Regions from separate parts of the Erwinia pyri genome, predicted to be linked through region 4. Evidence: predicted binding sites of a transcription regulator. Region 4 holds the regulator's gene; each other region holds the start of a gene.
The links. The regulator PurR, encoded in region 4, represses purine synthesis genes. The targets are predictions, from matches to a motif close to CANGCAAACGTTTGCNTG.
Positions count from the first base shown of each region.

Region 1: the regulator PurR is predicted to act here: its motif matches at 6,253-6,270, upstream of tusA (sulfurtransferase TusA).
Region 2: the regulator PurR is predicted to act here: its motif matches at 4,738-4,755, upstream of gcvT (glycine cleavage system aminomethyltransferase GcvT).
Region 3: the regulator PurR is predicted to act here: its motif matches at 3,147-3,164, upstream of Q3V30_RS19235 (NCS2 family permease).

Region 1 is NZ_CP132353.1:317,932-325,523, reverse strand. It holds gene ftsY (signal recognition particle-docking protein FtsY) at 1-719, opposite strand, end outside; gene rsmD (16S rRNA (guanine(966)-N(2))-methyltransferase) at 885-1,490, shown strand; gene Q3V30_RS01480 (DUF1145 family protein) at 1,480-1,749, shown strand; gene Q3V30_RS01475 (DUF2500 domain-containing protein) at 1,804-2,148, opposite strand; gene Q3V30_RS01470 (lysoplasmalogenase) at 2,299-2,925, shown strand; gene Q3V30_RS01465 (zinc/cadmium/mercury/lead-transporting ATPase) at 3,019-5,280, shown strand; gene Q3V30_RS01460 (hypothetical protein) at 5,507-5,686, shown strand; gene tusA (sulfurtransferase TusA) at 5,936-6,181, opposite strand; gene Q3V30_RS01450 (7-cyano-7-deazaguanine/7-aminomethyl-7-deazaguanine transporter) at 6,379-7,044, shown strand; gene Q3V30_RS01445 (DcrB family lipoprotein) at 7,142-7,592, shown strand, end outside.
Region 2 is NZ_CP132353.1:869,014-876,605, reverse strand. It holds gene Q3V30_RS04130 (SDR family oxidoreductase) at 1-169, opposite strand, end outside; gene gcvP (aminomethyl-transferring glycine dehydrogenase) at 232-3,105, opposite strand; gene gcvH (glycine cleavage system protein GcvH) at 3,177-3,563, opposite strand; gene gcvT (glycine cleavage system aminomethyltransferase GcvT) at 3,593-4,687, opposite strand; gene Q3V30_RS04110 (hypothetical protein) at 5,094-6,383, shown strand; gene ubiI (FAD-dependent 2-octaprenylphenol hydroxylase) at 6,412-7,592, opposite strand, start outside.
Region 3 is NZ_CP132353.1:4,058,567-4,066,158, forward strand. It holds gene Q3V30_RS19230 (Na+/H+ antiporter) at 1-1,490, opposite strand, end outside; gene Q3V30_RS19235 (NCS2 family permease) at 1,661-3,010, opposite strand; gene Q3V30_RS19240 (glutathione S-transferase family protein) at 3,403-4,065, opposite strand; gene soxR (redox-sensitive transcriptional activator SoxR) at 4,124-4,591, opposite strand; gene soxS (superoxide response transcriptional regulator SoxS) at 4,682-5,110, shown strand; gene dgcN (diguanylate cyclase DgcN/YfiN) at 5,176-6,471, opposite strand; gene Q3V30_RS19260 (hypothetical protein) at 6,645-6,839, shown strand; gene Q3V30_RS19265 (YjcB family protein) at 7,252-7,533, shown strand; gene Q3V30_RS19270 (ATP-grasp fold amidoligase family protein) at 7,589-7,592, opposite strand, start outside.
Region 4 is NZ_CP132353.1:2,005,729-2,013,320, forward strand. It holds gene Q3V30_RS09315 (riboflavin synthase subunit alpha) at 1-539, shown strand, start outside; gene cfa (cyclopropane fatty acyl phospholipid synthase) at 589-1,737, opposite strand; gene punC (purine nucleoside transporter PunC) at 2,036-3,226, opposite strand; gene punR (DNA-binding transcriptional activator PunR) at 3,339-4,253, shown strand; gene purR (HTH-type transcriptional repressor PurR) at 4,328-5,353, opposite strand; gene cydH (cytochrome bd-I oxidase subunit CydH) at 5,633-5,722, shown strand; gene Q3V30_RS09345 (C40 family peptidase) at 5,761-6,579, opposite strand; gene Q3V30_RS09350 (Grx4 family monothiol glutaredoxin) at 6,952-7,290, shown strand; gene rnt (ribonuclease T) at 7,336-7,592, opposite strand, start outside.

The DNA.
Region 1 (7,592 bases), 1.7 Mb from region 4:
CGCGTTTTCACCAGGCTGCGTTTCAGGCGGGCAAAAAAGCCCTCTTTAGTTGGCCGCTGTTGTTCCGCCTGCTCTGCGCTGTCGGCCTGTTCCACTTTGGCTAACGCCGCGGCTACGGACTCTTCTTTAGCAATTTGTCCCGATTCTGCCTCACCCGCCGCCAGCGCTATGGCTTCCAGCTCTTCCGGGGAGATCTCCTCTTCCGACTCAGCTTCAGCCACTTCTTCCGGCAGGTACTCTTCTTCAGGCGCTGGTTTAACTTCAGCAACTTCTTCCGGCAGGTACTCTTCCTCAGGCGCTGGCTTAACTTCAGCAACCTCTTCCGGCAGGTACTCCTCTTCAGGCGCTGGTTTAACTTCAGCAACCTCTTCCGGCAGGTACTCTTCTTCAGGCGCTGGCTTAACTTCAGCAACCTCTTCCGGCAGATACTCTTCCGCAGGCGCTGGCTTAACTTCAGCAACCTCTTCAGCCAGAGTCTCTGCTGCCGGAGGCGCCTTTATCGCTTCTTCAGCGTGGGCGGCCTGCTGCTGAGCAACGGTTTCGGTTACTTCAACTATCGCTTCCGCGCGTTGTTCAGCCGCTGGCGTGGCGCCATCTGATGATGTCTCAGCCGCGGGCTGCTGTTCCGCTAACGTCTCTTTTGTCTCTTCCTGAGGCGCCTGCTCTTCACGCCCCAATCCCAGCCAGGAAAAAAAGCCACGTTTTTTATTTTTTGCCATGGTGCAACCACACTCCTCGCGGGGAAAAAACTGTCAGGTCTCTGAAAATCATCTTAATCCCCTAGTCTAACACTTTCCTGCTAACGCAACACAGCACCCTTTTTACGTTTCCTCCGCCCCGATCGCGCGTTAAACTGTGCAACAAATTATGTAGAGTTCAGCAGCATGAATAAAAAACCCCGTGGCGGTGGCGCCGGACAAATCCGCATTATTGGCGGTCTGTGGCGTGGCAGAAAACTTCCGGTGCCGGACAGCGCCGGACTGCGCCCAACGACCGATCGCGTTCGTGAAACGTTATTTAACTGGCTGGCGCCCGATATTCAGGGCGCCCGCTGTCTGGATTGTTTTGCCGGAAGTGGGGCGCTGGGGCTGGAGGCACTCTCCCGTCATGCGGCCTCGGCAACGCTGCTGGAGCTGGAGCGTCCGGTAGCCCAACAGCTGGAGAAAAATCTTGCCACGCTGGGGGCAAAAACGGGCCGGGTGATAAACGTAAACACCCTGCAGTTTCTGGCGCAGGGCGGCGAACCGTACGACCTGATCTTTATCGATCCGCCGTTCCGTAAGGGACTGCTGGAACAGACCATCGACCAGCTGGAAACCCAGGGCTGGCTGGCGGAAAGCGCGCTGATTTATGTGGAGAGCGAAGTGGAGCATGGCCTGCCGCCGGTGCCGGTAAGCTGGCAACTCTATCGGGAGAAGATAGCGGGTCAGGTAGCTTATCGCCTTTACCACCGTCAGATTGCTGAAAAGGAAGAGAAAAATGCTGATTAATATCGGCCGGTTACTGATGATCTGTGTCTGGGCGTTTTTACTGCTCAACCTGGTGCATCCGTTTCCCAAGCCGCTGAAATATTTTATTGATGTTGCCCTGTTTTTCATGGTGGTGATGCATAGTCTGCAGCTGGTGCTGATGCGTGCCACGCAGCCCAGGGATGCGCCCAAGCTGAGCGCCCTGATGCAGATCAAAATCTTCTTTTTTGGCGTATTTGAACTGCTGGCGTGGCAAAAGAAGTTTCTGCCGAAAAAGTAAAAGCAGAAACCAGCCGAAAGAGCACGGAACAGGCCAGGCTCTTTCGGCAGGCTCTCAGTTAGCGTTAAAGGAGATAAAACGCGTTCCCTGCACTTTCAATTGTCCCCTGTCACCTTTATCTATCTGATTATAATCTTTTTCTTTAAGCACCAGCTTAAAATCCCCTGCGCCATTCAGCGGATGGAACCACGCCTCAAAGCGCATCTCCTCAACCGGAATGACTTCACGCTGGCGTGACCGACGGTTTGGCAGCGGGAACTCGCGCTTGGCTTTCACTTCAGCCGGCATAGAACGAACCGGAGAGGCGTCATTCACTGCAACTTCTCTGCGCTGCTTTATGAACTGACGCGTAGCCAGCACGGCAATCACAGCCAGTACGACGAAAAACAGAAGCTTCATATTTTCCTTTTTCTCCCTGTCAGGCGATGCGGATGGTTTGCTGGCCTGAAAGGATACAACCAGAGCCCTCCCATTGTCACATCGTGATGGCGTGGCCTAAACTGAATTCAGATTTGTGGAGTCTGGCATCTGAAAACAAAGGGACACATTATGATTTGGTCGTTTTTGGCAGTGTTTTTTTCCGGTTGGTTATATGTTGACGCCTCCTATCGTGGCCCTCAGTGGCAACGCTGGGTATTTAAGCCCGTTACGCTGCTGCTGCTTTTAGCGCTGGCCTGGCAGGCTCCGGTTCTCAACACGACAGATTACCTCATCCTGTTTGGTCTGCTTGCCACGCTTATTGGCGATGCGCTGACCCTGCTGCCGAACCGGCGTATGCTCTACGCGATGGGCGCTTTCTTCCTCTCTCACCTGCTTTACACTATCTGCTTCGCCAGCCACATGACGCTGACCTTTTTCTGGCCAATACCGCTGGCGCTGGTGATTATTGGCGCAGCGCTGATCGCCACCATCTGGTCACGCCTTGAGGATCTGCGCTGGCCAATCTGTACCTTTATCGGCATGACGTTGCTGATGGTCTGGCTGACCACAGAGCAGTATTTCTTCCGCCCAACGGATTACAGCTTCACGCTGATGGTGGGTACTTCACTGCTGCTGCTGGCGAATATCGTCTGGTTTATTACCCACTATCGTCGTCGTTTTACCTCGGACAGCGCGATTGTTGCCGCCTGCTATTTTGCCGGCCACTTTATGATCGTACGCTCGCTCTACCTGTAAGCAGCGCAAAGGCCTTGACTCTGGAGTCCACTCCAGAGTGTATGATGGCGTATCGGCGGGAACGTTTCCCGCCGTTACTCATCAGGAGGCGTTATGCACTCACACTCATCCCCTTGCTCTTGTGGTCATCGCCACGCCCCCGGTCAGCCTGATTGCAGCGCTAAACCTCGCCCCGTCATCAGGAAAATTGCGGCTATAACCCCTGCCGCTCCTGAATCCAGCTGTTGCAGTGAGTCGGGCTGTAGTTCGGGCAGCGAGTGTGAAGAGGAGAGCGACAGAGCACGCTTTAGCTGGCTGATCGAAGGAATGGACTGCCCGGCCTGCGCCCGTAAAATTGAAACGGCCGTCAGCAATTTGCCGGATGTTGCACAAGCGCGTGTGCTGTTTGCCACCGAGAAGCTGGTGGTCAATGCAGATAAAGATGTTCGTCAGCAGGTGGAAGCTGCCGTTGCCAGAGCGGGTTTTAAGCTGAGACTCAGCAATGCCTCTCATACGGCCGACCCTTCTCCCGGTTTCTGGCAGGAAAACCGCGCCCTGATTTTGCTGTGCGGCTTAATGCTCGTCAGCTGGCTGATCCACATTGTCCACCCGCAGGCAGGCGAGATTGCCTTTACGCTGACCACGCTGGTCGGCGTCTGGCCTGTCGCCCGCAGCGCCCTTCGTCTGATCCGTAGCGGAACGCCGTTTGCCATTGAAACGCTGATGAGCGTTGCGGCCATTGGCGCGCTGTTTATTGGCGCCACGGCGGAAGCGGCTATGGTGCTTCTGCTGTTCCTGCTCGGCGAGCGGCTTGAGTCTTTTGCTGCCAGTCGGGCTCGGCGCGGCGTCACGGCTTTAATGGCCCTGAAACCTGAAGAGGCTGTCCGGCTGAACGGCAACGTGCGGGAAACGGTTCCACTTAGCGCCCTGCGACCAGGCGACAGGATCGAGGTTGCGGCGGGTTCGCGGTTACCAGCGGATGCGCGTCTGCTCTCTTCTTTCGCCAGCTTTGATGAAAGTGCCCTGACCGGCGAGTCGGTGCCGGTTGAGCGCCAGCAGGGTGAAACCGTTGCCGCAGGCTGCCTGAGCGTTGACCGTCAGGTTCAGCTGGAAGTGGTTTCTGAGCCGGGCGAGAGCGCGATTGACCGCATCCTGCATCTGATTGAAGAGGCCGAAGCGAATCGTGCGCCCATTGAGCGCTTTCTGGACCGTTTCAGCCGGATCTATACGCCGATAATCATGGCATTAGCGCTGCTGACAGCGATAATCCCGCCGCTGCTGATGGCGGCAGAGTGGCAGCCGTGGATCTATAAAGGTCTGACGCTGCTGCTGATTGGCTGCCCTTGCGCGCTGGTGATATCCACCCCGGCAGCCATTACTTCTGGTCTGGCTGCGGCTTCCCGCCGCGGGGTGCTGATCAAAGGTGGCGCGGCGCTGGAAAGCCTGAATGGCGTTCGCACCCTGGCTTTTGATAAAACAGGCACGCTAACGCAAGGTAAGCCGCAGGTTGTCGCCGTTGTGCCGCTAACCGAGGAGAGTGAAGTTTCCCTGCTGGCCAAAGCGGCGGCGGTGGAAAGCGGTTCTTCACACCCGCTGGCGAAAGCGATGGTGGCGCAGGCTGCGGAAAGAAAGCTGACGCTACCGCAGGCCAGCGAGCAGCGGGCGCTTGCAGGCAGCGGCGTGGAGGCAGTAGTTGGTGGTCACAAACTTTTAATCAGCGCGCCGGGCCGACTGGCAGCAAACGTGCTGACTTCCCGTCAGGCTGAGCAGGTCATCCGGCTGGAAGCCGAGGGCAACACGGTGGTGGTACTGCTGGAAGAGAGCCGGCCAACCGCGCTGATTGTGCTGCGTGATACGTTACGGCCCGATGCTTTAGCTGCGCTGGCTGAGCTGAAGGCAATGAACATTCAGGCGGTGATGCTGACTGGCGATAACCCTCGTGCCGCAGCCGCCATTGCCGGAGAGCTGGGCATTGATTATCGTGCTGGCCTGCTGCCTGCAGACAAAGTGGCGGCCATCGGCGAGCTTAATCAGCAGCAGCCTGTTGCCATGGTCGGCGACGGCATTAATGATGCTCCCGCGATGAAAGCCGCCACTATCGGCATTGCCATGGGCAGCGGCAGCGATGTGGCGCTGGAAACCGCCGACGCCGCGCTGACGCATAATCGGCTGGGCGGGCTGGCAACCATGATCCGCTTGTCCAGAGCGACGCATGCCAATATCCGCCAGAACGTGACTATTGCGCTGGGGTTGAAAGGGATCTTTCTGATCACGACGCTGATGGGCATTACCGGATTGTGGCTGGCAGTTCTCGCCGATTCAGGCGCTACAGCGTTAGTAACCGCTAATGCATTACGTCTGCTTCGGAAAAGCTGACCAGATCGCCTGAATTCACAGACGACCTGACCTTTCTGTACACTTCACTTCGAAACTGGTTGTGGTAAGGCGTACGACGTTTTTGGGAAGCTTCAGGCTTACACAGGTCAAAACCGGGTGCGGTGGTAAGGCGTCACCATAAGGCACGTTATCCGAGACGCCGTAAATACCTCCCTGTAGGCTTGGATGCCGCATCCCTGCGGCATACACTCGGCTAACGTGCCTTATGGTGCCACCCATCAGATTCAGTTTTGCCAGTGTGTTCGGCGGTCAAACAGATCAAAAGCATGGCTTTGGCTTTGGCTTTGGCTTTGGCTTTGGCTTTGGCTTTGGCTTTGGCTTTGGCTTTGGCTTTGGCTTTGGCTTTGGCTTTGGCTTTGGCTTTGGCTTTGGCTTTGGCAGGTAAATTGTATCAACAGGCAACACTAAAGCTATTGGGAAGGGAGAATGGGCTGATAAGCAAAAGCTAAGCGGCATGGACGCCGCTTCGCAGCCCCCATGGAAGGGTTCACGGCGTTTTTGTGTTCAGCCCGTTCTCCCTGACCAGATCGCCTGCATTTACAGACGACCTGACCTTTCTCCACACCTTACTGCTGACGTTATTCCTTCAGACAACTTGCCTTAACACTGACTTCAGCAACTGTCATTGACAGCTCTACAGCCCCTTCTTCAACAGGTATTTATAGGGCACCTGCTCGGTAAGTTGGGCCACCAGCGTATGCTCCATAAAACGGCAGAAGCCTGGGATATCGCGGGTCGTGGCGGGATCGTCGGCAATAATCAGCAGGGTTTCGCCCTCCTGCATATGGCGCACGGCTTTACGCACCATCATCACTGGCTCCGGGCAGCGCAGCCCCATGGCATCCAGGGTTTGGTCGGCACTGGCGAACAGATCGCTCATAACACTCTCTTTAAAAGTCGGGAACTGCATTTATTTTTACCCACACACTTCGCTGGTGCAAGCTCACATATAACGATAACGTTTGCGCTAAAATTAACCATTGCATTAGCACTCTGTTTCGGTAAGATGCCGCGCACTCGCTACGCGAGACCATTTTCATTGGGTTCCCTCACCCCAACTTTCAAAAAGGCTACAAGATGATTTCATTCTCGAAAAGTCAGCGCACGCATGCGCTGGTCTGGCTGTCGTTATTTCACGTCCTGGTGATCACCTCCAGTAATTACCTGGTGCAGTTGCCGATCTCTCTGTTTGGCTTCCATACCACGTGGGGAGCCTTCAGCTTTCCGTTTATCTTCCTGGCAACCGATCTCACCGTGCGGATTTTTGGCGCACCGCTGGCTCGTCGTATTATCCTTGCGGTAATGGTTCCGGCACTGTTTATCTCCTACAGCATCTCCGCCCTCTACTATCAGGGGGAGTGGCAGGGATTTGCCGCGCTGAAAGAGGTAAACCTGTTTGTCGCCCGTATCGCCTGCGCCAGCTTTATGGCTTATGCGCTGGGGCAGATCCTGGATGTCCACGTTTTTAACCGTCTGCGTCAGCTGCCTCAGTGGTGGATTGCTCCGGCGTCGGCCATGTTCCTGGGCAACATCAGCGATACGCTGGCCTTCTTCTTTATCGCCTTCTATAAAAGCCCGGATCCGTTTATGGCGCAGAACTGGGTGGAAATTGCGCTGGTGGACTACAGCTTTAAAGTGCTCATCTGCATGATTTTCTTCCTGCCTGCTTACGGTTTGCTGTTAAATGCGATGCTTAAGCGCCTGGCGGAAAAATCGAGTCGCGCGCAGGTCAACTTCGGTTAAGCTGAATGCTGTACAGGCCGGCGGTTGCTTTTGCCAGCTGATTGCTATTTTATGAGTGGCTCTATTGCAGCACACGACTAACGTAAAAGGGATCATGATGCGTAACTTACTGAAATATGCCGGTATCGGTTTACTGGTGGTTGGACTGACCGCCTGCGACGGCAAAGATGATAAAGCCTCCGCTGATGACAACGGCGTCAGCAGCAGCCAGAGCTCGCAAAATGTGAGCCTGATGGATGGTAAATTAGGCTTCACGTTGCCTGCCGGCATGTCCGATCAGAGCGGCAAGCTCGGTACTCAGGCGAATAACATGCACGTCTATGCCGATGCGACCGGACAGAAAGCGATTATCGTTATCGAAGGCGATGCCACTACCGATGGTCTGGATGTACTGGCCAAGCGCCTTGAGCAGCAGCAGCGCAATCGCGATCCGCAGCTGCAGGTGGTGACCAACAAATCGGTGGATCTGAAAGGTCAGCCTGCCCAGCAGTTGGATACGGTCATCTCTGCCAAGAACCAGTCTTCCTGGTCCTCCGTGGTGCTGGCGA
Region 2 (7,592 bases), 1.1 Mb from region 4:
GAACGGCAAAAGCCTTGCCGCCCTGCTCTGTAATCAGCGCGACCACTTCTGCTGCCGCTGCGACATTCTGGTGATAATTCACCGCCACGTTGTATCCGCGCCGGGCCAGCAGTAACGATGTTGCCCGCCCTATTCCCCGGCTGCCACCGGTTACTAACGCAATTTTCATCATTTTCTCCATAAAAAAAGGGCACTTGCTGTGCCCTTTTAACTTTAGCCGTAAACGCCAGACTACTCGTATTCGCTCATCGGTACGCAGGAACAGAAGAGATTGCGGTCGCCATAAACGTCATCAAGACGCTTCACGGTCGGCCAGTATTTATTGTCACTGCCTGCCGGGAACACCGCCAGCTCACGGCTGTAAGGATGCGTCCAATCGCCCACGATTTCCATCTGGGTATGGGGTGAATTGACCAGCGGGTTGTCATCCGCAGGCCACTCTCCATCCGCAACCCGATCGATCTCCATGCGAATCGCCAGCATGGCATCAATAAAGCGGTCCAGCTCGATTTTGCTTTCAGATTCCGTTGGCTCAACCATCAGCGTTCCCGCAACCGGGAAGGACATGGTTGGCGCATGGAAGCCGTAGTCAATCAGACGCTTGGCAATATCCAGCTCGCTGATGCCGGTCTGCTCTTTCAGCGGACGAATATCCAGAATGCATTCATGCGCCACGCGGCCATCACGCCCGGTGTAGAGGATAGGGTAAGCAGATTTAAGCCGGGTGGCGATGTAGTTGGCATTGAGGATAGCCACAGAGCTGGCCTGCTTCAGCCCTTCAGCCCCCATCATGCGGATATACATCCAGCTGATTGGCAGAATTGACGCGCTGCCAAACGGTGCGGCAGAGACAGCGCCATTCTGCGTCAGTACGCCATCAATCTGCACCACGCTATGCCCTGGCACAAACGGTGCCAGATGCGCTTTCACGCCGATGGGTCCCATGCCCGGGCCGCCGCCGCCGTGCGGGATGCAGAAGGTTTTATGCAGGTTAAGGTGAGAAACGTCCGCGCCGATATAGCCAGGCGTAGTGATCCCCACCTGGGCATTCATGTTGGCGCCATCCAGATAGACCTGACCGCCAAACTGGTGGACGATCTGGCAGACTTCGCGGATGGTCTCTTCGTACACGCCGTGAGTAGAAGGATAGGTCACCATGATGCAGGAGAGCGCATCGCCCGTCTGCTCCGCTTTCGCCCGCAGATCGGCCAGGTCGATGTTGCCCTGCTTGTCACAGGCCACCACCACCACGGACATGCCAGCCATCTGAGCTGAAGCCGGGTTGGTGCCGTGTGCGGAACTTGGGATCAGGCAGATATTACGCCCGCCTTCGTTGCGGCTTTCGTGATAGCGGCGGATCGCCAGCAGACCAGCGTACTCACCCTGCGCACCAGAGTTTGGCTGCATGCAGAGCGCGTCATAACCGGTCAGCTGCACCAGCCACTGGGAAAGCTGACCGATCATCTGCAGATAGCCCGTCGCCTGGTCGGCCGGGCAGAACGGATGCAGTTCCGAGAATTCAGGCCAGGTGATCGGGATCATCTCAGCCGCCGCATTCAGCTTCATGGTGCAGGATCCCAGCGGGATCATCGCCTGATTCAGCGCCAGATCTTTACGCTCCAGGCTGTGCATATAGCGCATCATCTCGGTTTCGCTGTGATGACGGTTGAACACCGGATGGGTCAGAATCGGATCCTGGCGCAGCAGCGCAGCGGGCACCGAGGTGCTTTCTGCGGCAACGGCGGCATCCAGAGCATCAATATCCAGCCCATGGTTTTCACCCAGCAGGATGGAGAACAGCGCCGTGATATCTTCCCGCAGCGTGGTCTCATCCAGGGTGATCCCTACCACGTTATGGATATCGGTACGCAGGTTCACACCAAAGCTCAGGGCGCGATCCAGCACCGCGGCTTTATCGGCCACTTCAACGGTCAGCGTATCGAACCAGTGCTGATTACGCAGCGTCAGGCCGCCTTTCTGCAGGCCAGCCGCCAGAATATCGGTCAGACGGTGAATGCGGGAAGCGATGCGCTTCAGCCCCACCGGCCCGTGGAACACGGCGTAGAGGCTGGCGATATTGGCTAACAGCACCTGCGAGGTACAGATGTTGGAGTTGGCTTTTTCGCGGCGGATATGCTGCTCGCGGGTCTGCATAGCCATACGCAAGGCGGTGTTGCCTGCCGCATCGCGCGAAACGCCGATAATACGTCCCGGCATCGAGCGCTTATGCTCATCACGCGCAGCAAAGAAGGCCGCATGCGGGCCGCCGTAGCCCATCGGTACGCCGAAGCGCTGTGCGGAACCAAACACGATATCCGCGCCGATTTTGCCCGGTGCCTGCAGCAGCACCAGAGACATAAAATCTGCCGCAACGCTGACAATGACCTTGCGGTTTTTCAGTTCGGCAATCAGATCGGTATAGTCGTGAGCTTCACCCGTGGTGCCAACCTGTTGTAACAGCACGCCAAAAACGTCCTGGTGGTCGAGCACTTTTGCTGCGCTGTCGACCAGCACCTCAAACCCAAAGGTTTCCGCACGGGTACGCACCACATCCAGCGTCTGCGGATGAATATCGTCCGCCACAAAGAAGCGGTTAGCGTTTTTCAGCTTGCTGACGCGTTTTGCCATCGCCATCGCTTCCGCCGCAGCGGTAGCTTCATCCAGCAATGAGGCGGAGGCGATATCCAGCCCGGTGAGATCCAGCGTCACCTGCTGGAAGTTCAGCAGTGCTTCCAGACGGCCCTGTGAGACCTCTGGCTGATAAGGCGTATAGGCGGTGTACCAGCCCGGATTTTCCAGCATGTTGCGCAGGATAACCGGCGGCGTCAGTACCGGGGTATACCCCATGCCGATATAGGATTTATAGCGCAGATTCTGACTGGCAATCGCCTTCAGCTCCGCAAGCGCCTGATGCTCGGTCAGCGCATCCCCTACCGCAGGCGGGCTCGGTAGCTGGATATCTGCGGGCACAATTGACGCAATAAGGTCCTGGAGTGAGCTGGCACCGGTAGCATTGAGCATCGCCGTTTGCTGCTCCTGCGACGGGCCAATGTGGCGTTCGATAAACGCACCGGTGTGTTCAAGCTGGCTGAGAGTCTGAGTCATTAGCGGTAAATCCTGAATCGGGCAGGGTAAGCAGGGCGGGACGGTCAAGGCCGCCCCACCCGCGTAAGCAGTTATTCGTCGATGCTCTCTTTATAAGCATCCGCATCCATCAACGCATCCAGCTCGGCTTCATCGCTGGCTTTGATTTTGAACAGCCAGCCTTCGGCGTAGGGGGCGCTGTTAACCAGCTCCGGTTCGCCATCCAGCGCGCTGTTAACTGCAATAATTTCGCCGCTGATCGGCGCATAGATATCGGAAGCTGCCTTCACAGATTCAGCTACGGCGCAGTCATCGCCCTGGCTGTAGGTGTTGCCGACATCAGGAAGATCGACAAAAACCATATCGCCCAGCAGCTCCTGCGCGTGCTCGGTAATGCCCACGGTGTAAGTTCCGTCAGCTTCTTTGCGCACCCACTCATGGCTGTCGCGGTATTTCAGTTCATTTGGGACATTGCTCATAGCCCTGCTCTCCTGAGAAGTTATCGTTATTAGGCGACGGGTTTTCCGGCGCGAACAAAAACAGGTTTGGTGACTTTTACCGGCATTTCCCGGTTACGGATCTGCACGATGGCCTGCTCGCCAATGCCAGCAGGAACGCGTGCCAGGGCGATGCTGCAACCTAACGTTGGAGAGAAGGAGCCGCTGGTAATGATCCCTTCACGCAGATTGCCTTCGCTGTCGGTAAAGCGTACCGGCAACTCATTTCGCAGCACGCCTTTCTCCGTCATGATCAGACCCACCAGCTGGTCAGTGCCCTTTTCACGTTGCGCTTCCAGCGCCTCACGACCAAGGAAATCACGATCTTCAGGCTGCCACGCTACGGTCCAGCCCATGTTAGCGGCCAGCGGAGAGACACCTTCGTCCATCTCCTGACCATATAAATTCATGCCCGCTTCCAGACGCAGCGTATCGCGTGCGCCCAGACCGGCGGGTTTAACGCCTGCCTCCAGCAGCTTCTGCCAGAAATCAGCAGCCTGTTCATTCGGCAGCGCAATTTCGTAACCCGCTTCACCGGTATAGCCGGTGGTGGCGATAAACAGCTCACCCGCCTGCACGCCAAAGAATGGCTTCATGCCGGCAACTGCCTCACGCTGCGCCTCATCAAACAGCGTCTGCGCTTTTGCCTGCGCCTGAGGCCCCTGCACGGCGATCAGCGACAGGTCATCACGCGGCGTCAGCTGCACGCCGTAAGGCGCCGCATGCTCAGCAATCCACGCCAAATCTTTTTCCCGGGTCGCCGAGTTGACCACCAGTCGGAAAAAGTCTTCGGTCATAAAGTAAACAATGAGATCGTCAATTACGCCAGCGGATGCATTCAGCATCCCGGTATAAAGCGCTTTACCAGGCTGCGTGAGTTTGGCGACGTCGTTGGCGAGCAGATAGCGCAGGAACTCACGCGTACGCGCACCGTTGAGATCGACAATAGTCATGTGCGACACGTCGAACATGCCGGCATCAGTACGCACGGCATGGTGCTCATCCATCTGCGAGCCGTAATGCAGCGGCATCATCCAGCCGTGAAAATCGACCATGCGCGCGCCTGATGCCTGATGCTGTTCGAACAAGGGGGTTTGCTGAGTCATATCAATCCTGTGAGGCAATTAGTTGGACGTCCTGCTGCGGCTCTGAGCCGTACGCAAACGATAACCTGGTTCTGAACTTACCACTGAACGCAGCCATTAACCATAAGTAAAACGGGGTCGAAAATTTCCGATCGCCCCCTGGGCCAGCGGAGAGTTTCCGAAATTTTTCACCATAAATCTGTAAAGAAGCACGCAAAAATGACAATTAAGGGCGGTGAGACCAGTTTAAAAATAGCGTTACTGCAAAGAGTCCAAAATAATTCGGCAAGATGAAACATCTAATGCATGAAAATAAGTAATCTGAAAACAGGGGTGAAATTAGAATTTTTCAAATGAAGCCGTTCTGCGGGAACCGTTTAACCAGAATGAACACTTAACGTGACAATCTCTCTTCTGGTTACAGGCTATGGATATCAAATCAACCTCAGTGAATACCTTTCCGCTTCACCAGGCGGTCGAACAGCACGACCCAGCCGCTATCACCCAGTTGAGAGAGGAAGGACATAAGGCCAGCCAGCTTAATGAAGCTAACCTCTCACCTGTTGATCTGCTTTCCAGACGACGATCTATCGATGTGGCGCTGCGCGAAAAAATGCACGGTGCGCTGCTCTCCTCTATGAATCCAACAGCGCCAAAAGGCTATACCAAACCTGAAGCGCTGCATGGTTCTCCGTGGGGATTTGAAATTCTGGCATCGGGCGAATTAAGAGGGGGCGTCAATGATGCCAAAGGCGGGACGCAATCGCTGGAGGGAGAGGTCTTTTTTTCAGATCGTACCCCCGAAAAATTATCTGAGCAGGTCACCCGTAATAATTTTCGGAGCAACCCCCGCGTCTATTCTCACGGCAGAGGGATGCACAGCAGCAACCCCGTTGCCCGCGCTTTTCAGCATCGTATGACTCAGGCTATCGGCGGTTATCTGGCAAGCGGACGCCCGCTGCCTTCCACTGGAAACGCCCTGCAATTGCAGGCGAGCGCTGACCAAGAGGTTAGTGAAGTCGCGGCGAACTGGTTACAGAACTTGCTGACCAGCGCACGCAACAATGGGGCAAAAAAGTTTGAAAATGTGCCAGCAGAGCAGAGCGTGGCTTTGCTGAAATTTCCTGAGTCCGTCACGATCAATTTTTCTGACCACCATCAACAGCGCTTTGATGGCCCGGCGCTGCGTCCTATGCTGGCGGAGGCGGCAAAAACACTGCAGCAGCAGCTTGAGGCGGGTAAAGCACCGCTGCTGGCGATGATCAATGACGGTAAAATCGTTCCCATGGTATTTGGCTTCAGTAAGATCGACGACCTCAAAACGCACGCTATAAAAGGCTCGCTGGGGGGAGAAGCGAAGAACTACAGCTATCAGAGTGAAAACCATCCTCTGGCAGGCTCGGCGAAGGGGGGCAGATTAAAAGAGATCGAACTCAATACTGTTCAGGATCTGGCAACGCTAAGCCTGGCCTGTCTGGCAAAAGGGGTGAAAATCCCTGCAGATACCCTGATCCGAATCAATCCTAACGGGCGGGATAAAATGGATACAGGGGCGAAAGCACACTATCTGGATCCACAGCAGCTTGGACGGTTTCAACAGCAGCTGGCAACAACCCTGGGTGAAAAAGGAGTGACGTTAAGCCAGGCCTCTCTGCCCGAACTGCAACAGATGAATCAGGAAATACGCGGCAAGGATCTTGCCGCGTGGGTGGCATAGCTGCATTCGCCCCATCGGCAGGCAGAGATTAGCGCAGCCACTCCGGCAGATCGTTCAGCCCCATTGCCTGTTTCAGCAGGCGGGGTTTTACGCCGGGCAGGTTATCGGCCAGACTCAGGCCAAGGTCACGCAGCAGTTTTTTCGCCGGGTGAGTGCCGCTGAACAGCTCCCGGAAACCCTGCATTCCCGCCAGCATCATGGCCGCGCTCTGTTTACGGCTGCGCTCGTAACGACGCAGGTAGAGATGCTGCCCAATATCTTTACCCTGCTGATTCAGGCGTTTTACTTCGCCTATCAGTTCAGCCGCATCCATAAAGCCCAGGTTAACGCCCTGCCCGGCCAGCGGATGAATGGTATGCGCGGCATCGCCCACCAGCGCCAGGCGGTGCGCCGCGAAATTACGCGCATAGCGCCCCATCAGCGGGAATGTTTTACGCTCGCCCTCTACTTTACACAGCCCCAGCCGCATATCGAACGCCACGGAAAGCTGCTGATTGAAGACCTCAGCAGGCATTGACTGCAAACGGGTCGCTTCCTGCGGAGAAACGGACCAGACGATAGAGCAGAGGTCAGGTTCGTTTAGTGGTAAGAAGGCCAGGATCCCGTCACCGTGGAAGACCTGACGCGCTACCGCCTCATGAGGCTGCTCCGTGCGGATGTTGGCGACCAGCGCATGGTGCTCGTAATCCCAGAAGGCCAGCGGAATATCGGCTTTATTACGCAACCAGGAGTTGGCACCATCGGCAGCCACCAGCAGCCGGGCACTCATCATGGTGCCATCCTTCAGGGTCACAAACGCTTCGTTGTCACCAAAGGCGACCTGCTGAAGTTCAGCGGGGGCAATCAGCGTGACGTTGCTGAGTTCGCTGGCTTTTTTCCACAATGCGTGGTGAATGACCGGGTTCTCTACGATATGCCCAAGATGGGCCAGGCCCTGCTGGCCATCGTCAAAAGCGATGCGCCCGAAGCTGTCGCGGTCCCACACCTCCATGCCATGATAAGCGCTGGCGCGTGTCGACAGGATGGTGGTCCAGACATCAAGATGCTGAAGCAGGCGCTCGCTGGCGGCGTTGATAGCAGAGACGCGTAGCGCGGGCTCTGCTGTAAGGGTAAACGCTTGCTCTGGCTCGCGTTCCAGCACGGCGATTTTCAGCCCCGTGCCCTGCAGGCCACAGGCTACGGCGAGTCCAACCATACCGCCGCCTGCGA
Region 3 (7,592 bases), 2.1 Mb from region 4:
GCGAAGAGCGAACGCTCAAGATCCTCTTTCCCTACCACCCGACGACGAAGATTACCTGTAACCCGTGAGCTCACCTCTTTGATCAGTTCAGGATCGATATTCTCTTCCGTATCCGCTACCAGACGCTCTTCCATCTTGTGCAGGCTCTCAATGGCGGTACCGGCCATGACCGCACGGGCCATCTGAACCTCGTGGCGATGCGCGTTCTTATCCTTGCCGGCAATCCCGCGCAGCAGCAGCGGCAGCAGCACAACGCCCACCAACAGCGAGAACAGGATCACGCCCGTTGCCAGGAACACCAGCTCATAACGCGCCGGGAAAGCGTCGCCATTGCTCAGATAGAGCGGAATAGAGAGGACACCGGCCAGGGTAATCGCCCCGCGAACGCCAGCGAAAGAGGCGATCAGCAGCTCACGCAGCGAATAGGTGGTGAACTCCATCGGCTTCTTCTTCAGCAGCCGTTTGCTGATCAGCTGCATGGTCCACAGCCAGCCGAAACGCACCACCATCAGCGCGGCGTAAATCAGCACCACGGAGAGCATCAGCATCCATAAATCGACGTTCGGATCGGCATCCGCCTGCGTGACCGAGATCTGCAGGATGGCGGGCAGCTGCAGTCCCAGCATCAGGAACACCATGCCGTTAAACACAAATTCCAGCATCTGCCAGACGCTGTTGGCACGCAGGCGCATCGCCAGCGGAGCCTGACGGATAATCCCGGAGCGGGTGATGGTCATACCGGCCGCTACCGCCGCCAGAATGCCCGATACGCCGATATGTTCAGCAATCAGATAAGAAGCAAAAGGCAGCAGCAGCAGCAGTACGGTTTGCGTAGCCGGATCGTCTCCGCTCCAGCGGCTGAACAAACGCAGCGATTTACCATAAAGCCAGCAGATAGCGATACCCGCCAGCAGGCCGCCGATCGCCACTTTCAGGAATTCGATGGTGGCTCCCGATACGGTAAACACCATCGTTCCCATCGCTACAGCTACCGCAAACTTCAGGGAGACCAGGCCGGAGGCGTCGTTCATCAGCGCCTCGCCCTGCAGAATCGACATAATTTTTTTCGGTATTCGCCCCTCCCCCACAATGCCGGAGAGCGCCACGGCATCGGTTGGTGAAAGGACCGCTGCCAGCGCAAAAGCAGGCAACAGCGGGATCCCAGGCACCAGCCAGTAAATCAGGTAGCCAATCCCCACGACCGTGATCAAAACCAGAACCAGTGCCAGGCCGATAATCTCACGCCCGTGATGCAGGAATTCGCTGGTGGGTGTTTTCCAGCCATCTGCAAACAGCAGCGGCGGGATAAACAGCACCAGGAACAGCTCGGGGTCGAAGTCGACATGCAGGCCAAACGTCGGCCAGGCTAGCAGCGCTCCCAAGCCTATCTGCACCAGCGGCAGCGGGATTTGAAAGGGGATAATGCGGGCGGCAACGCCGGAGAGCGACACCATCAGCGTTAAAATGAGGATAGTAAAAAAGATTTCCATGTTTTCCTTATACGTCTTCCTGGGGAGTGCTAAAACTCAGACGAAAATGCGATCGGACCTGGTGAATAGTAAAACAAAAAGGGGAAGGGTTTAAAAACAGGAAGTGCCTATTTGCAGAAAAAATTGGAGAGAAAATGAGAAGCGGGAGCCGCAAGCCGGCTCCCGGAAAATCAGATCGCCCAGCCGCCGGCATAAAATGCCACCAGCGCGACCGCAATGATCACCGTGCCGGCATTCAGCTTGCGCCACTCGCCTGCGAATATCCGGCCAATTACCAGTGAACCGAAACCAAGCATGATGCCGGTAACGATGTTACAGGTCAGGACGATAAACACCGCCGCCAGCAAACCGGACATCGCGTCGACAAAATCATCAAAATCAATTTTCGACACGTTGCTCAGCATCAGCAGACCGACATACATCAGCGCAGGCGCGGTAGCATAGCCCGGCACCAGGTAAGCCAGCGGGGAGAGGAACAGGATCAGCAGGAACAGGATGCCAACCACAATCGCCGTCAGGCCGGTTTTACCGCCTGCCGCCGTACCCGCTGCGGATTCAATATAGACCGCTGCAGGCGAAGCGCCTACCAGCCCGGAGAAGATGCTGCTGACGGAGTCAGTGGTCAGTGCCTTACCGCCGTTGATGATCTGATTATCTTTATCCAGCAGGTTTGCCTGCCCGGCCACCGCACGGATGGTACCCGTAGCATCAAAAACGGCCGTCATGACCAGCGCCAGCACGCTTGGCAGCACCGCAGGTTTCAGCGCGCCGAGGATATCCAGACTGAACACCAGTGAATTGCCTTGGGCATCGCTCAGACTTGGCATCGCAAACAGCCCCTGATACTTCACCGCCGGGTCAAAGATCAGACCGAGAATGGAGATCGCAATAACCGTCAGCAGGATACCACCCGGCACGCGCAGTTTTTCCAGGCCAAAAATCACCGCCAGCCCCAGCAGCGACATCATCACCGGAAACGACGCAAAGTCTCCCAATGCAACAGGCAGACCTGGCGCCGGGTTTTTCACCACCAGTCCTACGCCATCAGCGGCAATCAGCAGCAGAAACAGGCCAATTCCCACGCCGGTGCCATGCGCCACGCCCATTGGCAGGTTGCGCAGGATCCAGGAACGAATGCCGGTGGCAGAGATAATGGTGAACAGGATCCCCATCAGGAAGACGGCACCCAGCGCCACGGGCACGCTGATATGTTGACCCAATACCAGACTGAACGCGGTAAATGCGGTCAGCGAGATAGCACAGCCTATGGCCATTGGCAGGTTAGCCCACAGCCCCATGACCAGTGAACCGAAGCCCGCGACCAGACAGGTTGAGACAAAGACGGCCGCCGGAGGGAAACCCGCTTTGCCCAGCATGGAAGGAACAACGATAACGGAATAGACCATCGCCAGGAAGGTCGTGAGGCCTGCTATGATTTCCTGGCGAACAGAGCTGCCGCGCGCAGAAATTTTAAACCAGCTGTCCAGCGAACCGCCGGGCTGATGAGAAGGAGTCGACATAGTGAAAAATCCCCTGAGATTTCTTATGAGTTATTGCTGCGTGACGCATGAAGCAGACCTCGTTCAACGTTTTACCATCCCAGGACACTCTGTTCACAGACCGCAAAAAACCCCGTTCAGGGCGGCGGTTGGAAAAAAGGCAAACGTTTACTACGCCACGCAAAAGGCTACCATTTAAAGGCAAACGATTATCCAGCGTTTATTACTGCATTTTCAACTGCTGTTTGTGCCTGTTTTTGCACAAACCCTGAGCCAGCTCCTTGCGGTTTTATTTCGCCGCGGAAAGCGGAAACTCTACCCATCTGCCCTGCCGCCTCGTAATAGTGATTTCTTATAGGTGGATGGGCCGGAGTGAATGCTGAAACGCTGGACCTCTTCAGGGGAAAAAAGATTCAGCTAAGCTTCACTTCACCGCCCTTTTGCAGGGCACGCTGCCAGGCTGCGCGGCTCTGCACTTTTGCCAGCCAGGCCTGAATGGCAGGCGAGGTTGCCGCTCCGCCACGGGCGCTCAGCGCCTGAAGAGGAAAGCTCATCTGCACATCGGCAATGCTGAATTGCGCCCCGGCAAACCACTCGTGGCGGCTCAGATGTTGTTCAATAAAGTCCCTGTGGGTCGCCAGCTGCTTATCCAGATAAGCTTTCTGTACGCCCTTGCCAAAAGCGTTGCCAACGGGCCGTAACAGCCACGGCACCGGGGGCTGCCCCATCCGGCTGAAGATCAGCTTCATCACCAGCAACGGCATAAGAGACCCTTCTGCATAATGCAGCCAGTAGCGAGACTGCAGGCGTGCTTCTTCATCCAGAAGTTTCAGCCTGTTTTCTGTGTCATATCGCTCAGCGAGGTACTCAAGGATCGCACCCGACTCCGCAATCACCCGATTATCGTCGGTGATAACCGGAGATTTACCCAGCGGATGCACTTTTTTTAATGCCTCAGGCGCCAGCATGGTGGCTTCGCGCTGGTAAAGCTTAATCTGATAAGGGAGTTCTAACTCTTCCAGCATCCAGAGCACGCGCTGCGAGCGGGAGTTATTAAGATGGTGAACGGTAATCATGCGCTAACCTTGTGTTAAACGAAGAGTTAGCAGTATAGACCCCACTCAGGCATGGGGCTTATTCCTGTTCCGGCTCCAGCAGAATGGCACCGGTACCGCGCGCGCCTAACTGGTCATTGGGGTTACGCAACGGACAATCCTGCATAGAGAGACAGCCGCAGCCGATGCAGCCATCCAGATCGTCACGCAGCCGGGTCAGGGTTTCAATTCGCCGATCCAGCTCTTCGCGCCACTTTTCCGTCAGCACTTTCCACTCTTTAGGCGACATTCGGTGTCCGACAGGAAGCTGCATCAGATGTTCGCCAATCGTCGCCAGCGGGATCCCAATGCGCTGGGCAATTTTCACAATTGCCACCCGACGAAGCACATCGCGGTGATAACGCCGCTGATTACCGGCATTACGGAAGCTGCTGATTAATCCTTTGCTTTCATAAAAGTGCAGTGCAGAAACGGCCACGCCACAACGCTGGGCGACATCGCCCGGAGTCAGCTCCCGCTTGTTAGGGCAATTGCGATTTATTTTCATTCAGGCCTTTACCTCAAGTTAACTTGAGGAATTATACTCAGCAGCCATTGAGAAGACGAACTGAAATTTCTCACCAGGGAGAAGACCAGTATGCATGACGACATCATTCACACCCTTACCGACTGGATTGAAGGCAATCTCGATAAAACGCTGTCGATTGACGAAGTGGCTGCAAAATCGGGCTATTCGAAATGGCATTTACAGCGGATGTTTCGTACCGTCACTAAACAGACGCTGGGCAACTATATCCGTGAACGCCGCCTGACGCTGGCTGCCGAAGCATTACGCCAGACGCAGCGTCCGGTATTTGATATCGCCATGCAGTATGGTTACGACTCACAACAGACCTTCTCTCGCGTGTTTCGCCGTCAGTTTTCGCAGACCCCAACGGCTTACCGCCACATGATGCGTCGCCAGTCGCTGATCCGCCCTTCTGGCTATCGCTTCGACTGCAGCGATTTTGCTACGCACCCCTGTGCCAGCGTGGTCGATAAAACTGTCACCCCTGCCTGCAGCTGACGAGTGCCAGCCGCGCCCTTTCTGCACAAAGAGGGGCGTTGCCCTGGCATTAGCGCTGCAACCGTTCAGGCCCGATGGCGGATCTGTGGCGCGGCCTGCGGATCCTGGCCCCAAAATGAGGGGGAGAAATACCAGCCGCCGCCCAGCTCTTTGATGTGGTACATCGCCGCATCCGCCGTCGCCAGCAACGCCTCCCCGGACGCATGATCTCTGGCCAGCGCCACGCCAATACTCAGGGATTGCGATACCGTTTCGCCGTTCCCCAGCCGAATCGGCTGCCGCATCGCCTCTATGATATTTTCCGCCACCCTGGCCGCCTGGGCGCCGCTTTCGATTCCGGTCAGTAATACGGCGAACTCATCGCCTCCCAGGCGGGCTACCATATCTTCTTTGCGCAGCTTATTGCGCAGGCGTTGCGCGGTTTCTGCCAGTACGTTATCGCCGGCGGCATGGCCATAGGTATCGTTCACCTCTTTAAAACGATCGCCATCGATAAACAGTACCGCCAGTTTCTTCCTCTGCAGAGGATCGCTACGCAGCTTTTTCAGCTGCAGTTCAAAAGCCATGCGGTTGGGTAAGCCGGTCAGCGCATCATGCAACACCTGATGCGCCAGCGAATCATTTTCACGCTGCAGATGATGCTGCCACTCACTAAGCTCATCCAGCAGGCTGTTGAAATCTCCGCTCAGCTTATTCAGCTCTGCAATAGAGGAAGAAGGCACCCGCATTGAGAAGGCGCGTCGTATCCGGACATCGTGAGCCACAGAGGCAATGTTCAGCAGGCCGCTCAGGATCCCGGCGTGCATCCTGTTTGAGAGCCAGAACGCAAGAATTGCGGTAATCAGCAGGCTGCCGCTCAGCCATTTCAGCGCCTGACTGAGGTAGCGCATCACCCGGCTGGCGTCACCAGTCAGCCACACTTCGCCAATCTGCTGTCGGGCATGCATAATGGGCACGCTGACCGGCTGCGGGAAAAGCCAGTGCGTCACCAGATCTCCCACGCCTTCGGCGTGACGGGTGCCGGAAGCGGGCCAGCTGACCAGTACCCTCTTACTGGCATCAAGAACCCTGGCGTGGCCGAACTCTGCTGTCGCACCAATTTGCCGGACAATATCGCTGGCTGTGGCAGCGTCGCCCGCTAACACCGCCGGTTCCAGGCTGTAGCCCAGCGTGGTGGCGACCAGCTGAAGGTTATTTTCTGCATAGCTGCGCAACGCAAACAGCGACAGCACCGACAGCGAGATGCCGCTGAACATCAGCGACACGACAATGATCGCCAGATAAATCCGTTGCAGGGATTTGCGCAGCGTCGGCAACGGCTTTTTGCCCTTCCCTACAGCCTGTTCAGAATAGTCAGACATGCATCCTCCCTCACCTGTATGGCGGTGAATGAGCGTTGAGTAAAAAACACAAAGGCTCCTTTCTGGTTTTATTGCCCGATGCTGACTACTAAGCCGTTATTCAGCGAGCTAATTTTCAGGCAAAGCCTGCCCGTCCCGTAAAATAACAGGGATAGGAGGTAAGGATTTTGAGTATGAAAAAGCCTACAGCCCAGGGGCAGGTTGCACAACTTTTAACAGGTCGGATTCATCCCAAAGAGAAAATTTGGTTTAAGTCTGAAATAGAAGAAGCTAAAAACGTTACGCAATTAAGCTCTGGAGTGAATGACGGGTTATATCATCAACCTTGGGTAAGCACGTGCAAACAAAGCAGATTAAAAAATAAATAGTTAAATGCGCTCTTAACGGAATTAATTTTCATTTCGCGTCTCAAAAATAATTTTCTCGCCGATTCCGCTAATAACCCTCTTAATAACGACATCATCTCTTTTATGGCGACGCAACAAATTGACAAGCGCTGTTCGGAAGTAGTGCTGCAGCAATAAGCCCACTATTCGCCATTTTTGGAATAATTATGTAAACCTCAGGAAATAAAAGCTTATTTATCACGCCCGCAAAAAACTACCATACCAGGGCTGAATTTTGTTCAAATTTTAAAATCGAGTGATATAATGTGACGGTCGTCACACTTCTATGACCCTTTGTGTCTGCTCAGATGAAAAGCAACCTGGCAACTTTTCGGCTGAACTGGTGATGACTTGGCCTTTTGTCAGGGCAGTCTTACCTGGAGTATGAACAGATATGGGTACCTTAACCGCTAGCCTGGTATTGATGAGATGGGAACTGGTGAGTGCAGTAATGATGTTTTTCGCCAGCACCTTTAACGTGAAGTGCCGTAAAACCAGCCGCAACGGCATCGCCTTCATTTTTACTGGTGTAGGGATCGGCATGTCATGCTGGTTCGTTACAGGGCTGTTAGGCATCACGTTGAGTATGGAAAACCTGCACAACTTCTGGCACATCACAAAAGATGTGTTCATCGACGTCATGAGCCACACCCCTACTGATTATCCTATGCCCTGAAAACAAGCGAGCCGCTTTCTCATAGAGAAACGGCTCGTTAGTCCGATCGGGTCATTCAG
Region 4 (7,592 bases):
TGGAATTAGGCGCTTCTGTCTCTCATAACGGTTGCTGCCTTACGGTGACGGAAGTGCAGGGCGATCGGGTAAGCTTTGATCTGGTTAAAGAGACGCTGCGGATTACCAATCTTGGTGATCTTAAAGTGGGTGATACCTTAAACGTTGAGCGGGCGGCAAAATTCAGCGATGAAATTGGTGGCCACTTAATGTCCGGCCATATTATGACCACCGCTGAAATCAGCAAAATAGTGACTTCAGAAAATAACCGGGAAATCTGGTTCAGGCCGCAGGATGTAATGCAGATGAAATACATTCTGCATAAAGGCTTTATTGGCATTGATGGCATCAGCCTCACGGTGGGTGAAGTCACCAAAACCAAATTCTGCGTTCACCTTATTCCAGAAACGCTGGCCCGAACCACGTTGGGTACAAAACGGCTGGGCGATCGGGTGAATATCGAGATCGATCCCCATACTCAGGCGATAGTAGAAACTGTTGAGCGGGTACTGGCTCAGCGGGAAGCCGCTTTACTCGCTGCGGCTGCTTCAGAGCAATAGATAAAAAAGGGCCGACAGCATTGGTCGGCCCTTCTGGTCCCTTATCTCATTAGTGCGGAACGCGTAAACCACCCTCTACGCCGTGGCTGAAGACCACCTGCCAGAGCTGAATATCGCGCGCACGGAAGGCGCCAGCACAGGCGTTGAGATAATAGACAAACATCCGCTTAAAGCGCTCGCCATATTTTTCTGCCAGTTCCGGCCAGGCGGCCAGAAAACGCTGATGCCAGGCCATTAACGTGGTGTCGTAATCCTGGCCGAAGTTATGCCAGTCTTCCATGACAAAATAGGGTTCCTGCGCATCGGCGATATGACGCACTGAAGGAAGGCAGCCGTTCGGGAAGATATATTTATTGATCCACGGATCCACTTTTTCATCAGTAGTATTGGCACCGATGGTATGAAGCAGGAAGATGCCGTCAGGTTTCAGATTACGATTGACCACATCGAAATAGGTCGCGTAATTTTTTGGCCCCACATGTTCAAACATGCCGACCGAGACAATACGGTCAAACTGTTGATTGAGATCGCGATAGTCCTGCAGCAGAATAGTGACATCCAGCCCTTCACAACGCTGCTGGGCCATTTTTTGCTGTTCGGCGGAAATAGTCACGCCGAATACGCTCACGCCATAGTTTCTGGCGGCAAACTCCGCCAGACCGCCCCAGCCGCAACCAATATCCAGCAGAGACATGCCTGGCTCAAGCTGCAGCTTATCGCAGATCATTTTTAATTTAGCCTGCTGCGCCTCTTCCAGCGTCTGCGCTTCTTTCCAGTAGCCGCAGGAATATTGCATGTAGGGATCGAGCATCAGTGAGAAAAGGTCATTCCCGAGATCGTAATGCTCTTTGCCCACAATCCAGGCACGCTTACGTGACTGCAGATTAGTTAATCTGGCCGCGGCGATCCTCAGCGTATCTTTGAAATGGTGGGGAAGCTGTTGATCGAGTTTAGCCAGCAGGACGCGGTGAAAGAACATATCAAGCCGTTCGCACTCCCACCAGCCATCCATATAACTTTCACCCAGACCAAGTGACCCTTCCTGTAAAACGCGTTTGAAGAAGTCAGGATTGGTTATTTTGATATCCCAGGGACGGGTACCGTTGATCTCAATATCAGCATTGCGCAACATTTCCTGGATGATTCGGTACCACTGATTCTCTCCAAGGCTCACTTCTTCTATACACGATGAACTCATAGCTTCTCCATCACCCTGTGTGATTGAAACCTGAGAAATAGAATAGACAATTTCTACAGGATTTGAGAACACGCACGGCATAACCGTACGCCTGATATCCGGCGTTACAGAGGGTTGATATGAATGCCTGCAGAGTTGCGCAACGATTGCCACGCGGAATAGCATGCTGACAGCCCTGTCAGGACTCTAAGTAATTGCGAAATACTTGTTATTATATGTTGCCTGAAATGAGTATATGCTCACGTCAGGCATAATTCAACGGAATATTGTTAGTGTGCTAATCAATTAATTCAACCTGTTAGCGTCCACCGTGCGCACCAGCCAGAGTCATCTCTTCCGCTTTCACACGCTGTAAAATATAGCCGATTATTGACAAAACAACAGTGGAGAGCATGACCAGCGAGGTGGTAAACAGGGAGCTGGTGATAAAGGTCGAGACAATCAGGCTGGCAATGCAGCACAAACCCAGCTGTAGCGTGTTCTGCAGGGCAGCCGCCTTGCCGCTGGATTGGGGGAAGGGCAGCAGGGCATTGGCGACCACAATCGGATAAATCGCACCATTCGCCAGCGCCATGCCGCAGAAAGGTAGCAGCAAAGCATACAGCGAAGGTTCCGGCAGTTGAGCGGCAATAAAGAAGGCGAGGATGCTGACGCCATAAAGAGCCAGTAGCCAGGGTAACAACGCTCGTCCCTCAAGGTGTTTCAGCAGCGTACGGCAGCCATACCCGCCAATCAGGAAAGCGAGCGTTTGCGGCACGTAGCTCAGGCCGATATCTCCAGGCGACATGCCCAAAGCCCCAAGAATAAAGGGCGACCCTGTTAGCCAGGCAAAAAAGCTGGCTGAACAGGCGGCGTAGATCAGCACGTTACCGCCGTAGACCGGGGATTTTAATAAGCTGATAAAACTTACCTTCTCACTGGCTGCCTGCGTTGTCTCTTTACGGGGCGATTTGAGAAACAGAGTAAAAATCAGCAGGGCAACCGCAATCAGCAATAGCGTGATAAAAATGGCCCGCCAGCTAAAGTGGTTAAGCAGCCAGGCACCCAGCAGCGGAGCCAGCGCTGGCGAAAGGGCTACCAGCGGCATAATAGAGGCAAAGACGCGGTTAGCCTGGGCGGCCGGATAGCGGTCAACCACCAGCGCCTGCCAGCTCACTGCGGCGGCACAGATGCCGATGGCCTGCGCAAATCGAAGCGCCAGCAGCAGGGAAGCAGATTCAACCCACCACATAGCGGCACAGCTGATGGCAAACAGGCTCAGGCCCATCAGCAGCACGGGCTTACGGCCAATACGATCGGACAGCGGCCCCCAGATCAGCTGACCGCTGGCAAAACCGGCCAGAAACAGGCTGAGGCTGGCGCTGATGATGCCCGCGCTGGTTTGCAAATCTTGTTGCATAGCGATAAAAGCAGGCAGGTACATATCGGTGGCGAGGAAACCCGCAACGCTGAGCAGCGCGAGGTAAACTATAAATCCTTTTCCAGGCATTTTTTTCTCTTTATGGGTAATGAATCGAACGCCGCAGAGTGTAATCGCGTGTCAATCAGCTTGTGAAACGGTAATATTTGCCTGTTCCCTCCAAAAAATTTGCAGGCAGGTTATGTGGTCAGAACACGCTTTGGAAGTCGTTGATGCCGTAGCACGCTCCGGCAGTTTCACCGCAGCTGCGGCAGAGCTGCATCGGGTCCCCTCAGCTATCAGCTATACAGTGCGGCAGCTGGAGGAGTGGCTGGCGGTTCCCCTGTTTGAACGGCGGCATCGGGATGTGGTGCTGACCGAAGCGGGACGGGTATTTGTGCAGGAAGGGCGTAGTGTTATCAAAAAAATGCTCGCCACCCGACGGCAGTGTCAGCAGGTGGCAAACGGCTGGCGCGGACAGATCAACATTGCCGTCGATCGGATAGTCAAACCACAGCGCACGCGCCAGCTGGTGGTGGACTTCTATCGCCACTTTCCGGATATGGAGCTGCATCTCTCGCCAGAGGTGTTCAATGGTGTCTGGGATGCGCTGGCCGATGGCCGGGTTGATGTGGCCATCGGGGCGACTCAGGCTATTCCGGTAGGCGGCCGTTTTGCCTTTCGCGATATGGGAGCACTGAACTGGCGCTGTGTGGTAGCGGCAGATCATCCTCTGGCGCAGCACAAGGAGCAGGTAATCATTGAAGAGGCGATCCGGGAGTGGCCTTCGCTGGTGCTGGAGGATACCTCGCGGGCACTCCCCAAGCGAACAACCTGGACCCTGGATAACCAGCGGCGGCTGGTGGTGCCGGACTGGGAAAGCGCCTTCGACTGTCTGTCAGCCGGGCTTTGCGTGGGCATGGTGCCGGGACATTTTGCCCGGCCTCTGTTGAAACAGGGCACGCTGCACGAGCTTAAGCTTGCTGCCGCTTTTCCCGACAGTCCCTGCTGCGTCAGCTGGTCTGAACAGCAGGCTTCACCGGCGCTGAGCTGGCTACTCGATTATTTGGGAGAAAGCGATACGCTGAACAGCGAATGGCTGCGTGAGGAAGAATAACAAAGCGGGTAAACAGCGCAGGCCAGGGGCAGAGTATGCCCCTGGCTGCAGGAGGAGAGAGGTGCACAAGTCGTTTAGCGGCGGTAATCCAGGAAAGGACCGTCGGCGACCGAGCGACGTTCAATCAGTGAAGGATGCACCTCAATGGTCTGCGGATCTTCCCGTTTGCTGGTGATGCGGTCCAGCAGCATATCGAAGGCGGTCTCGCCCAAACGCTCTTTTGGCTGATGGACGGTAGTCAGCGCTGGCGTAAAGTAACGGGCGTTGCGCACGTTATCATAACCGATCACCGATATATCCTGCGGGACCCGCAGGCCCATTTCGTCCGCAGCGCAAATTGCGCCCATGGCCATGACGTCACCGCCACAAAAGACCGCCGTCGGGCGCTGCTTTTGCGACAAAATCTGCTGCATCGCCTGATAGCCAGACTCCGGTTCGAAATCACCCTGCACCAGCCACTCTTTTCGCAGCGTAATATTGGCTTCAGCTAGCGCTTTCAGGAAGCCGGCATGGCGACCGCCGCCGGTGTTGCGCTCCATCTGCCCGGGGATCACGCCGATATCGCGGTGACCACGATCGATCAGATAGCGCCCGGCCAGATAGCCGCCCTCAAAAGCGTTATCCAGCACGGTATCTGTAAAGTCACCGCGGGACTCGCCCCAGTCCATTACCACCATCGGGATATTGCGGTTCTCTTCCAGCATCCTGATCAGCGGATCGGGATACTCTGAGCACATCACCAGCAGACCATCCACGCGCTTTTGCGCCATCATCGACAGATAGGCCTGCTGCTTTTGCAGATCGTTATGGGCATTGCCCAGGATCAGGGTATAGCCTTTTGCGAAGCAGCAGTTCTCCACCGCCTCGATAATCTCGGCAAAATAGGGCGCTTCGCTGGAGGTGGCTAACAGACCAATGGTTCTGGTGTGATTAACCTTCAGGCTACGGGCCACTGCACTGGGGGAGTAGTGCAGCGATTTAATTGCAGCCCAGACGGCCTCCCGCGTCTCTTCGGCGACAAAGCGGGTTTTATTGATGACGTGGGAAACGGTGGTGGTCGACACCCCGGCCTGTTTTGCCACATCTTTAATTGTTGCCATGAACTAGCTACTCCTGCGCTTATCTCAACATGTTGATAAGGCTGTTGTTAATCGTTTGCCTGGTAAGAATAAAACCTGACGTCTTAAATCATTTTTTTATGTTGCTGTCGGATTCGTCAGGAAGGAAAAGAGTGGTCACCCGCAGAACAGTGAAGATAAGCGAGCGTTGCGCAACAAAAAAAGAATTCTAACAAGGCTGAGCAGAGAAAACGAGATTTTTACCGCTAAGTATGGGAAAATTGGTAACACCATAAACTGTAGGGCTATTCAGGAAGAAAAATGGATACCGATTTAAAGTTCTCACTACTGACCACGGTTTGCGCACTGGCGATGATTATGGCGTTCAGCTTTACCGCCATCATGCACTAGTCTGAACAGGGGCCAGGCAACTGGCCCCTGTATCACTTTTAACGAATGGTTTTCGGCGTCATCATCCGACGGGCGCCAATATAGTGGCGCTGCCAGTAATCTTCGCCCAGCGCACTGACCTGGATATCCTTGCCGGTGCGCGGGGACTGAATGAACTTACCGTCACCCAGATAGACGCCCACATGATCGGCAGCGCCGCGGCCATTAATGCGGAAGAAGACAAGATCCCCTTTTTCCAGCTCATCACGTTTGATTGAGGCGGCATCGCGCAGGTGATACATCTCATTAGCGGTGCGGGGGATCTTAAATTTCACCAGATCTTTATAGGCATACCAGACCAGTCCGCTACAGTCGAAGCCGGTTTTCGGTGAGGTTCCGCCCCACTGATAAGGCTTACCCAGCTGGCCCATCAGTTTGTTCATCGCGGTTTCACGCGCCTTCTGATAGCGGGCACGGTGAGCTTTGCTCAACTTCAGCGGCGCCGAATCGAGATCGGCGGTCAGCGCTTCCATCTGCGCGGCTTTACCACGGTGACGCCCGTAACGTTTTTTACCCTCATTAACGCTTTTTTTGTTAACTCTGCTGGGGGTAGCGGCGGCAGTTGCCTGAGGTGCTTTCTTTTTAAGCTTGAGCTTCGGAGCGGAGGTTAAGCGGGATTTCTTGCTGGTGGACTCTTTCACTTTTTTAGTTGAGCTCGCTTTAACCGGCCTGCGTTTACGTCGCTCATCTTCCCGGGCTGGCGTACCGGCGTCCGTCTTATGATGATTAGCATTAACGGGAGCGTGTGGCGATGCGTGCGCCATATTAAAAAAGAGCTGAGCAAACGCCAGCATAAAGAGGGTGATGAGTAAACGCATCGTTACCATTAACAGTTTGTGCTTCGACCGGCGGCCAAAGCGTGCCAAAAACAGGGATATCTGCTTTGCAGCAGGCTCATTGGGCAATTCTAATCTAACTGTTTAACAAAAGGTAAGGTCTTTTTTGTTTCAATGATGCAGAACAAGTAAAACCTGTAAAAATAAGCCAAATCAGCTGGTTATCTGCGCAAACCTTATCCAGTTTACCGCCATCAGCGCTGCAATAATCAGAGGGAAATGTTATTTTAATGTATCCGCCTGGGCTTGTGAGGCGCAGACGCCGAAAATGCTCTCAGTAAAATGTCGTTTTCATCGTGCGGAGAGAGTCGCTACACTAAATAGACACGAAGTATCCGATTAAGGAAGCCATTTATGAGTACCGTTGAGAAAATTGAGCGCCAGATAGCAGAAAACCCGATTCTGCTCTACATGAAAGGTTCACCGAAACTGCCAAGCTGCGGCTTCTCGGCCCAGGCCGTTCAGGCGCTGTCAGCCTGTGGCGAACGTTTCGCCTATGTGGACATTTTGCTGAATCCGGAAATTCGCGCGGAATTACCTAAATATGCAAACTGGCCAACTTTCCCGCAGCTGTGGGTGGATGGTGAGCTGGTCGGCGGTTGCGACATCATCATTCAGATGTATCAGCAGGGCGAACTGCAGCAGCTGATCAAAGAAACTGCACAAAAATACCCTTCTGACACCGCTGAATAAGCCAGTCAGAAAGTAAAAGGGCGAGGAAAATTCCTCGCCCTTTTTTTATGCTTCGCTTTCCGGTACGGGCAGCGGCCAGCCACCCAGCCGTTTCCAGCGGTTCACTAACTCACAGAAGAGATCGGCCGTTTGCACCGTATCGTACAAAGCGGAATGCGCCTGACTACTGTCAAACGCCATCCCTGCCGCAGCACAAGCTTTCGCCAGTACGGTTTGCCCTAATACCAGCCCGCTTAACGCGGCCGTGTCAAAGGTCACGAAAGGATGGAAGGGGTTGCGTTTCAGACCGGCCCGTTCAGCGG